Regions from separate parts of the Dysgonomonas termitidis genome, predicted to be linked through region 1. Evidence: riboswitches for the same ligand, from Rfam matches in the RefSeq annotation. Region 1 holds a riboswitch; the other holds the start of a gene.
The links. A riboswitch is a leader RNA that binds a small molecule or an ion and turns the genes downstream of it on or off. The one in region 1 is predicted to bind cobalamin.
Positions count from the first base shown of each region.

Region 2: another riboswitch for cobalamin. It lies ahead of ACYQ3L_RS16520 (TonB-dependent receptor); the one in region 1 lies ahead of ACYQ3L_RS14775 (precorrin-2 C(20)-methyltransferase).

Region 1 covers NZ_BAAHYD010000002.1:2,548,793-2,553,686, forward strand. The annotation lists gene ACYQ3L_RS14770 (ABC transporter substrate-binding protein) at 1-1,079, opposite strand, end outside; gene ACYQ3L_RS14775 (precorrin-2 C(20)-methyltransferase) at 1,086-1,793, opposite strand; cobalamin riboswitch at 1,908-2,214, opposite strand; gene dpp5 (dipeptidyl-peptidase Dpp5) at 2,884-4,894, shown strand, end outside.
Region 2 covers NZ_BAAHYD010000002.1:3,039,753-3,044,646, forward strand. The annotation lists gene ACYQ3L_RS16520 (TonB-dependent receptor) at 1-1,984, opposite strand, end outside; cobalamin riboswitch at 2,383-2,575, opposite strand; gene ACYQ3L_RS16525 (HU family DNA-binding protein) at 2,662-2,943, opposite strand; gene ACYQ3L_RS16530 (ribonuclease H family protein) at 3,019-3,285, opposite strand; gene ACYQ3L_RS16535 (hypothetical protein) at 3,586-3,708, shown strand; gene ACYQ3L_RS16540 (lanthionine synthetase LanC family protein) at 4,301-4,894, shown strand, end outside.

The DNA of each region.
Region 1 (4,894 bases):
TGGAATATCTTTATCAGGTCGGCCAGTACGACTTCCGGCTCTACAGGCGTATTTTCATAGAAGGGTTTTTCCCTGAGATTGCAATAGATAAGTTTTTTATCTTTGTATGCTTTGAAATCTGTGTAACGTGCGTCGCTTTGTTTCAGCGCTTCATAGCCGAACGTTCCGTTGTGGCTGTTTACCATACGCCAGTATTCGGCATTCGCGCCCTGAGAATATACAGTTTCGAAATCCACATAAAATCCGCCCGATTCGTCATCGTTTTTCATAAAATAGGATGCTCCCGCATCGCGGAAGAGTTGCGCCAGATAGCTGTTCCCTCCTACGACATACCAATTGCCCGAATGCAGTTCCCCGCTAAGCACTGCCGGCTTATGCGCCACTGGTCCGGCCAATGATTTCAGTTTATTATATTTTTTTTCTATTTCATCGAATTGTTTACCTGCCTGTTCTTCCATTCCCAATAAAAGCCCTGTAAATTTTATCCATTCGGCCTGTCCCAGAGGAGACGATTCTTTATATCCTAAAAAGCTGATCAGAGGAATATCCAGATTGCGGATAGCATCATAACCTCCGCGCTTGAAGGGCGAAACAAGGATAATGTCGGGATCGATAGCCATAACCACTTCGTTGTCAAACTCCCCTTCGATACCGATTTTGCTTGTTTTCCCGGTTTTCAATTGTTCATTTAGCTGAGGATTAAACAGGAAACGGGTACTGGTTATCCCCGCTATTTTGTCTACAGCGTCTAATTTGATAAAATTGGAAATTTGCAGGGTGGTCATACACACCACGCTTTTTACGGGGACTTCTATAATCTGGTATCCGGCAGGTATGCCCGTTTTATCTTCCCCTCTTTTCAATAAAGCATATTGATACTTGGTATCGCTTTCGCCGGAAGGATCATGTATATCCACCAGTTTGTAATTTCCATGTTCGGATACGGTAAAGCCTTTTGCATATTTGATATTTAATGTATCATGCATGCTGGAAATATTGTTGCTGTCTTTCTTATTCGGGTTACATGCTATGAAGCAGCCAAAAGCAAGCAGGATTATTGAACGGGCAAGGAATTTCATATTTGTTTATTTGCGGATTATTATTAGTGAAAAGTAAGGGAATTTACGATTGAGTATTTCTTCCCTGTTCTGAGTATAGACTTCTTTGCCGGAGATTCCTGCATTTTCAAAATAGTGGAAAGTGATGTCCTGAATATTTTCTAATGCTTCCTTTATTACTTGTTCGCACTGGGAAGCTTTCATCAGTACAACGGTTTTGCCGGTTTTGATCTTTTCTTCCAGACCATCTGCTGATGTTATGATACCCGGAATAACTTCGAGTTCTTCCTCTTGTTTCACAATATGAATGTTGGCCAGAGTGCCACAGGCTATAAACGCAGGTACGCCCGCGATGCGGCTGACCGGTATATTCTCCTGTGTAAGATATTCGCTTATGTAATAGATGGTAGAGTAGAATCCGGCATCACCTTCGGCTGTAACAGCTATTTTATGTCCGGATTTATACCTGTCCGATATTTCTTCCGCCACAGCCTTGTAGCTCTCAATGGCCAGAGAACGGTCTTTGTTCATAGGTACATTGAATGTGTTCAGCTTTGATTCGCCGATGCTCAATTGCAATAGGACATCTTTTGCCCGTGAGGAGCTTTTTCCTCCGGGAAGGGCGGTTGACGGACAAAATATCAAATCTGCTTCTTGCAGTGTTTTCAAACCTTTCAAGGTTATCAGTTCCGGGTCTCCGGGACCGAGGGATACGAACGTAACAGGATCAAACATCTTTAAGATTCATTTTATAAGAGTTAGAATCAGATGCCTTTAGTATAGGACTAAAATAGACGAACAGGTATGTGTGTTGTCTGTAAATAGTATTTAAGCCTAAACCTCGAGCTTTCAACTAATAATGTTCCGGCAGGTTTTCTGACTTACTCCATTTTTGAACGGCCTTCCCATTTTCAGTAAACAGTTAGCAGTAAACAGTTAACAAAAATTATTAACTGATAGCTGATGACTGATGACTGTCAATCAGTGGTTTGAGTATTGTTCAAAAACTTTTTTCAGAAACATTGTTAACTGATGACTGTTAACTGTTAACTGAATAGAGCTTACAGCAGCGGGTCTGTTCAGGATTTGCACCTGATTCCCTTTTAATTACTCGTCCGGCACGCGGATTTGTAACACCAGAACTTAGTGCAAAGATATGGAATTAAATTTATAATGATTTATATAATGTATGTGAAATAACTTTATCTATATATTTAGCTTCTAGCTCATAGCTCTTTGAAAGAATGAATCAGCCCCCTCAATCCCCCACCTTAGCTTTGAGGAGAGAAACCTTGGCTTTGAGGAGAGAAAATAATTGATAAAAGTGTAACTTTTGTAACTTTTTAACAGTTACAAGTTACTTCGCCCTAGGGCAGTTACAAGTTACGAGTAAACAAGATACAAGATACGAGTTGTTAACTGATGACTGCTAACTGTTAACTGAAAAGTTGTCAGGTTTGTAAAGTTTTATATCTATATGAAAATATGTAAAGTTTGTCAGATTTTTGGAAGATAGTTACCAAAGGACAAAATACGGGTTGTTCACTGTTTGTTGTAATAAATCAGGGTATATCTGCGCTTTTTGAGTGTAATCAACTTTTTACTGCGGAGGGCGCAAAGATTTACGTAAAGGGTACAGGGAAAAAATGTAAAATGTGTCAGGTTTGTCAAGTTTTTTAGAAAATAAGTTGCTGGTTGATGCACCTTGTGTGTGGTTAGGGATAACGAAAAAAAGATTTGCTAATTGAATTGGAGCGTCGACACATTTGTTGTATGTATTGCAAAAAACAAATATCTTTGAACCTATAAAATATAATTTAACTATATGAATAAATCAATTATGGCATTATTACTCGGCGCATCAGTCGTTTCGTGTGGCGGTAAATTTTCCGCAAAAATAGAAGACACGGAGAAAGATGCCCCCCTGATCGGCAAAGCCACCGTAAAAGTAGAAAACGGTATCATGACCCCCGAAGTCCTTTACAGCTTCGGACGCGTATCCGACGTACAAGTTTCGCCTGATAAATCAAAAGTACTCTATGGAGTCACTTATGTGAGCATCGAGCAGAATAAGACCAACCGGGAGTTATTCACCATGAATATTGATGGCTCGGACAAAAAGCAGATAACCCAAACTGCCAAAAGCGAAAACAATGCTGTATGGGTGAAAGGTGGTGCCAAGATCGCATTCCTAAGTAGCGAAAGCGGCTCTTCGCAAATTTGGGAAATGAATCCTGATGGCAGTGAACGAGTGCAGATAAGCGACATAGAAGGCGGTGTCAACGGATTTTCTTATTCGCCTGATGAGAAGAAAATCCTGTACATTAAAAATATAAAGTACGGAGAACGTACTGCCGATAAATACCCCGATCTGCCTAAAGCATCGGGCCGCATCATAGATGATTTGATGTATAAACACTGGTCGGAATGGGTGGAGGAAATCCCCCACAGCTTCATAGCCGGTTATGACGGTACAAAAATGACAGACGGTATAGATATTTTAGGCGATGAACCTTACGAATGCCCTATGCTCCCGTTCGGCGGAATAGAGCAACTCGCCTGGAGTCCCGACGGTAAATCCATTGCATACACCTGCCGGAAGAAAAAAGGGATGGAATATGCCTTGTCTACCAACTCCGATATATACCTGTATAATATAGATACAAAAGAGACGAAAAATCTTACAGAAGGTATGATGGGATATGACATCAATCCTGTTTTCTCTCCTGATGGCAAATATATTGCATGGCAAAGTATGGAGCGTGACGGATACGAATCGGACAAAAACCGGATGTTTGTAATGAATCTGACCACTAACGATAAAATTTATGTAACCGAAAAGTTTGATTATAACACCGATTATCTGGCCTGGAACGATAATGAGAGTATTTATTTCGTTTCATGTGTAGAGGCTAAGACGCATCTGTTCAAGGCCTTTGTGCATACCAAGGAAATAAATCAGATAACAAAGGGTGATTACGATTATGAATCATTCGGCATAGCCGGAGATAAACTTATCGCAATACGCCATTCGTTATCGGCGCCAAATGAAATATATTCTGTAAATACAACTAACGGGGAAGCCACCGAATTGAGCTTTGAAAATAAAGAAATACTCGGGCAGTTAAAAATGGGTAAAGTGGAAGAGCGTTGGATTGCTACTACTGACGGGAAGAAAATGCTGACATGGATCGTCTATCCGCCAAACTTCGACCCAAATAAAAAATATCCGGCTCTTTTATACTGCCAGGGTGGTCCTCAAAGTACTGTGAGCCAGTTTTGGTCGTACCGTTGGAATTTGCAGATGATGGCTGCAAACGGGTATATTGTCGTTGCCCCTAATCGCAGAGGTCTTCCGGGTTTTGGTCAGGAATGGCTGGAACAGATCAGCAAAGATTACGGCGGACAGAATATGAAAGATTATCTTTCGGCTATAGATGCTATGGCTAAGGAGCCTTTTGTAAATGCGGATAAACTTGGTTGTACAGGCGCAAGTTATGGCGGATTTTCCGTTTATTGGTTGGCCGGAAACCACAACAAGCGCTTCAAAGCATTTCTTGCTCATGCCGGTATCTTCAATGTAGAGGCGCAATACCTCGAAACAGAAGAGATGTGGTTCGCCAACTGGGATCTGGGCGGCTCTTTCTGGGACAGGAGTAATTCTATCGCACAGCGTTCGTATGCTAACTCTCCTCACAAATTTGTGGAGAAATGGGATACTCCGATAATGATTTCGCATGGAGAACTGGATTACCGCATCCTCGCCTCGCAGGGCATGATGGCATTCAATGCCGCTAAGCTGAGGGGGATTCCGGCACGTATGCTTATTTATCCGA
Region 2 (4,894 bases), 490 kb from region 1:
ACAGGTTATTGATTTCACCCGCAATACGCATATTGATGTTATTCATCTTGAAGTTTTTGATAATAGCCATATCATGGGTATACCATGGTTGCTGGTAAAACTCTTGTATATTGACAGAATTTTCGTAACGTTCCCCAACATATATAAAACTATAATTAAGCTGCCACGATTTATGTGTCATACTGGCTATTACCGAACCACTATGCCAGGGGATGTAGTTTATCTGCCCGCCATAACTCATTTCCTGCAGTACCGGATTATCTTTCCTTGTAAAATCTTGTGCCTTTTGATACGTATACGCCAGTTTTAGATTCATACCTATATCGTAAAGCAATTGAAATGCAGCGGACAAAGAGGCATCGATTCCCCATATCTCTACGGACCCTATATTGGTCATGGTCCAGCGATATAGGCTACTCTTTGCCGGTTCAGCCACAATTTTATCCGTTACTTCATTATAGTATGCATCTGCCTGCATTTGGACATATTTAATAAATCCATTTTTGAACGAACGGCTATACTGGAACCCGACATCGAACTGATGTGTGAATTCCGGTTTTAGCGCTGAAAAGCCAATGTTTGTATAATACAGGTCATTGAATGTAGGCATTCTGAATATTTTTTTATAAAAAGCCCTGAAATTTAAATCCTTGTTTCGAAAAGGCTTATAAGAAATAAAAAATGCGGGGGTCAACTCTTGTTTATCTGGAGCGGCAACAACAGTATCCTGATAGGGAGAATCCGGATTATAGTTCCCAATTCTAAGATCTTCATTGACGAATGTGGCAAGGATACTTCCTTGTATTTTGAAATTGCCCATTTCGACGGCACTGGCCAGTGCTATCAGCGAAGTTGTCCGCTGGGGGAAGAAAAAGCCGGGCATATCCGAACTCAGAGAATTATATTGTACATCGGTAGATAACGAGATATCCCAATTCGGAGTTATAGCATATTTATTAGCTAATGAGCCATACCATTCCCGTTGATGAAAAGAATTATCAATACGCATAGTCGTGGTATCCGGATTGAGAAAGCGCATAAAATCGTAAGCAAATTTTGCATTAGCCTGTATTTCATATTTATTCGTTACACTTTTTTGAAAAGAGCCTTGCACAAAAAAGCTCCTGTCCCACTGACGTTGCGAATTTTTCCACACATTATTGACAATAGCTCCCGGAAGTCCCCTGTTTGAATCATAATAATATAATTTAACTTTCCACAAACCATCAGGGATCGTACCGTATAAACCGGCTTCTGAACGGAAAGAAAAAACATCTCCGTTTTTGCGTACAGCCGTAGTATCATACATCACTTCTTTTAAACCTGGATAAACTCTCTTGTAACGATATTTATACTTTCCCGAAGTATTCATCATTTCGACATTAAAAGAAGCTTTTAAGTCATTGCCTATTTTGTGTTCGTATAAGACCGAAGGGTTTATTAAGTCGAAAGAACCGGTCTTTAAAGTAGTTTTCAGGTTATAATTTTTGTTTTTTGAAAATTGAGGAGTTCTAGTGTGAAGATATACTGAGCCAGATGAACCAAAATCTTTAGCCGGCTGAAATATGTCGCTCTTCTGCCCATTATATAGGGAAATATCCTCCATGTTGTCGAGGGAGAATTTTCCTAAGTCGATTTGTCCATTCTGGGCATTTCCCAATTGTATACCATCATAAAATACGCCTACATGATGCGTACCCATACTGCGGATATTGACTGTTTTGAGTCCTCCTATGCCTCCATAGTCCTTAACTTGTATCCCTGAAAAATATCTGATGGCATCAGCAACAGAGAAACTATTGAGAGCCTTTAGGTCTTCGCCTGTTAACTTTTGTGCGGGAATTACTTCTTTATATGATCTGACCGTAACAACAACCTCTTTGAGATGTTGAATACTGTCCAGTTTACTTTGACCATGAGCAAACTGAAAAATATTCAATAGTACAACTATCGAAATTAGTTTTTTAGTATTATGCAAATACATTTTTAGCTAAATGAACGTTATCAAATAGCTTACAGAAAATTAATTATAATGAAGATTGAGTGAATAAGAAAGGCAAAAGCACAAAGCGCAGATTGATTTCCTATCAGTGTTCTTCAGCTTCATTTCCCGAAAGCTTTAAACTAATCAATCTTGGCAGGTCTTCTGACAATAGAAGTTAAAGATATAACTATCTGAATATAAGCAATTATTTGTATCGTATAGTACTATTTCATACATGAGACCATACTTGGACATGGTTTAATACTATGGACTTACAATAATAACCATATACAGTTTTATCTTCATAAAACTCCTTTTGACAATTCTTTTTTGTATTCTGGATACATAGACTTTACAAGAGTAAGGTCCAAATATAAAAAGTAGGACACAAAAAAGACCTGACAAAATTTGCTCTGGCAGGTTTTCTGACTCGTTCCATTTTACACGCCTTCCCGGATTTATCCAGTGGCATAAGAATGTGTAAAACTATTAAGAACTCACAGCAGCGGGTCTGTTCAGGATTTGCACCTGATTCCCTCTTCACCACTATCTACGAATGCAGAAAGTGGCACCAAAACAGTAGACAAAGGTAGGATAAATTTCAAAACTAATCCTAATTAATATGAATTAATTTAGAAGAATAATTCGCATCAGGTACAGGCAGGATAAAAAGCGGGTCATTTTACCGGGTTTCCGTTTGTCAGCTTAAACTTAACAACCATCCTTTCCGGAAGGACAATTAACTCCCCGGTCTTCGGATTTCTTGACTTGCGTTCCTTCATGGTTTTTACCTGGAATGACCCGAAACCTTGTATGGTGATATTGTTTCCTCCGGACAATACCTCTATAATAGTTTCCAGTACCGGGCTTAAGCTGTCGGCTATGTATTTCTGGGATACCCCGGCTTTCTTCGCGGCCAAGCTTACCAGTTTATCTATTTCCGATTTCTTCTTTGCCATAACATTCATTAAAATAAGCGTGCCTTCCTATTCCTGCGAACCAGAAGGCACCGGTCTAACAATATTCATGTCTTATCATTTACACCCAAAATCTGCCGGATTTTCTCCCCATAAATCATTTTTCCAATGTAATATTTTAATCTTATCCACTTCCGTAGAAAACACTTTCAAAAAGACTTCGGCTTTCCCCAATTCCGTATTTTTCTTCCCTGATGCCGTTTTTTTGTTGTTAAGCCAGGTTATAGCCGTAAAGCTGTCTGTATAAATAACCCTGGGATGGTAATTATTTTCAATGATATATTTTACAGCCGCAACCACCCCCAGGAACTCGCCGATATTCACCGTTTGGTTGCCTAAATCCTCCAGGAAAATTTGCCCTGTCCACAGAGCTTCTACAAGGGGTATTTATACTCCGGGACAACCTTGTTTTCCCTGTATATGCAAGGACATGGCAAGATTTATTGTAACTATTTTATTTCCAACACATTTAATCCGGTTGATCACAAGCTGGCGACTATATATACCAGAACCATATTTTGAACAGGGAAGAAGCCCAGGAAATAGCCGATGCTATCATGGAGCTCTGGTTAAAACAACTTGCCAGAAAAAAGAAAAGCTAAAATAAAAATATATATCGTATTTATGCGTTTTGCAAAAACTACGAAGAACAGCTTTTACTATTATAAAGAAGGTAAACGATTCGATTCCGGCAATGCTTCAGAATATTCGGAATACGAAATGCCGGCAGCCACTTGTCAACCATGATTCCCTTGTATAAAACAAAGACTTCCAGATAAATACCTATCGAGCATAGGGTAAGAATGGTATATGCTAAGGGAGTGAGTAGCGGAGTAGAAATGTCTATGTAAGTAGTTCATAAACAGTAAGCGGTCGCACAACATTGGCTAAGCCGGCATAGCCTGCTTGTCTATGTGTCTTATTCATAAATATGAATTGAAATAGTCACGGTTTAACCCCGAATAATCTATGATAAGCCTTAATAACTATTTCTTATAATCAGTATCTACAGCTATTTTATAGATTCTGAAAAACAGCACTCAAGGACTTCTATCTCTCTGAAAGGCACTTTACAATTATTGTGATTAGACATATTAACTTTTACTGTCAAAAAACTCTCTCATGTAATTTAACATAAATGATAGATTTATGTAATGAAATTATAACAATAAATAAGTTTTTTTGCGATAAAATTATAAAAATATACTATAGATGTAAAACAGGAAAAACGCTCTTAATAGAATCAGTTAATCGTTTTTATATTTTACAGTTTTGAACCTATAGGTGATGAGATCTTTTTGTCTAAAGATTGAAATATATATTAAAATAACATAGCTCTATGAATAAGCATCTCGCAGAGTTTAAATCTCAATTAACTACTATACTGGACACGAAAGATATTCCAATTGGTCTTTTTTCAGGAAAGATGGGACTGTGTATTTATTTCTATCATTTGGGGAAAATAGAAAACAACGAACGATATACTAAAATTGCAGAAAAATTGATTGATGAAACATTTGAACAAATTACTACGGTTAGTACTATTGACATAGAAAGTGGTTTGTCAGGAATAGCCATCGGTATAAATTATTTAATAAAAAACGGATATGTAGAGGGGGATGAAAATGTGATTTTGAAAGAAATAGACGATGAAATCTTCAAACAAGTCAGTTTTCAAGAATCGGATAATAATATATCTATCCTCATCCAAATATTATTTTATATTTATATAAGAAAACAATCCTTACAAAAAGAACAAGAGTATCTTTTCAATGAACTTACGATACAGATAATTAATACTCTTCATACAAAAATAGAATATATATTAAAGGATAATACCATCGGCTTCAATATAAATACAGATTTACCATTATTCCTTTTCGCGTTAAGTAAGATTTACCAGCTTAATATATACAGCTATAAAATCATAAAG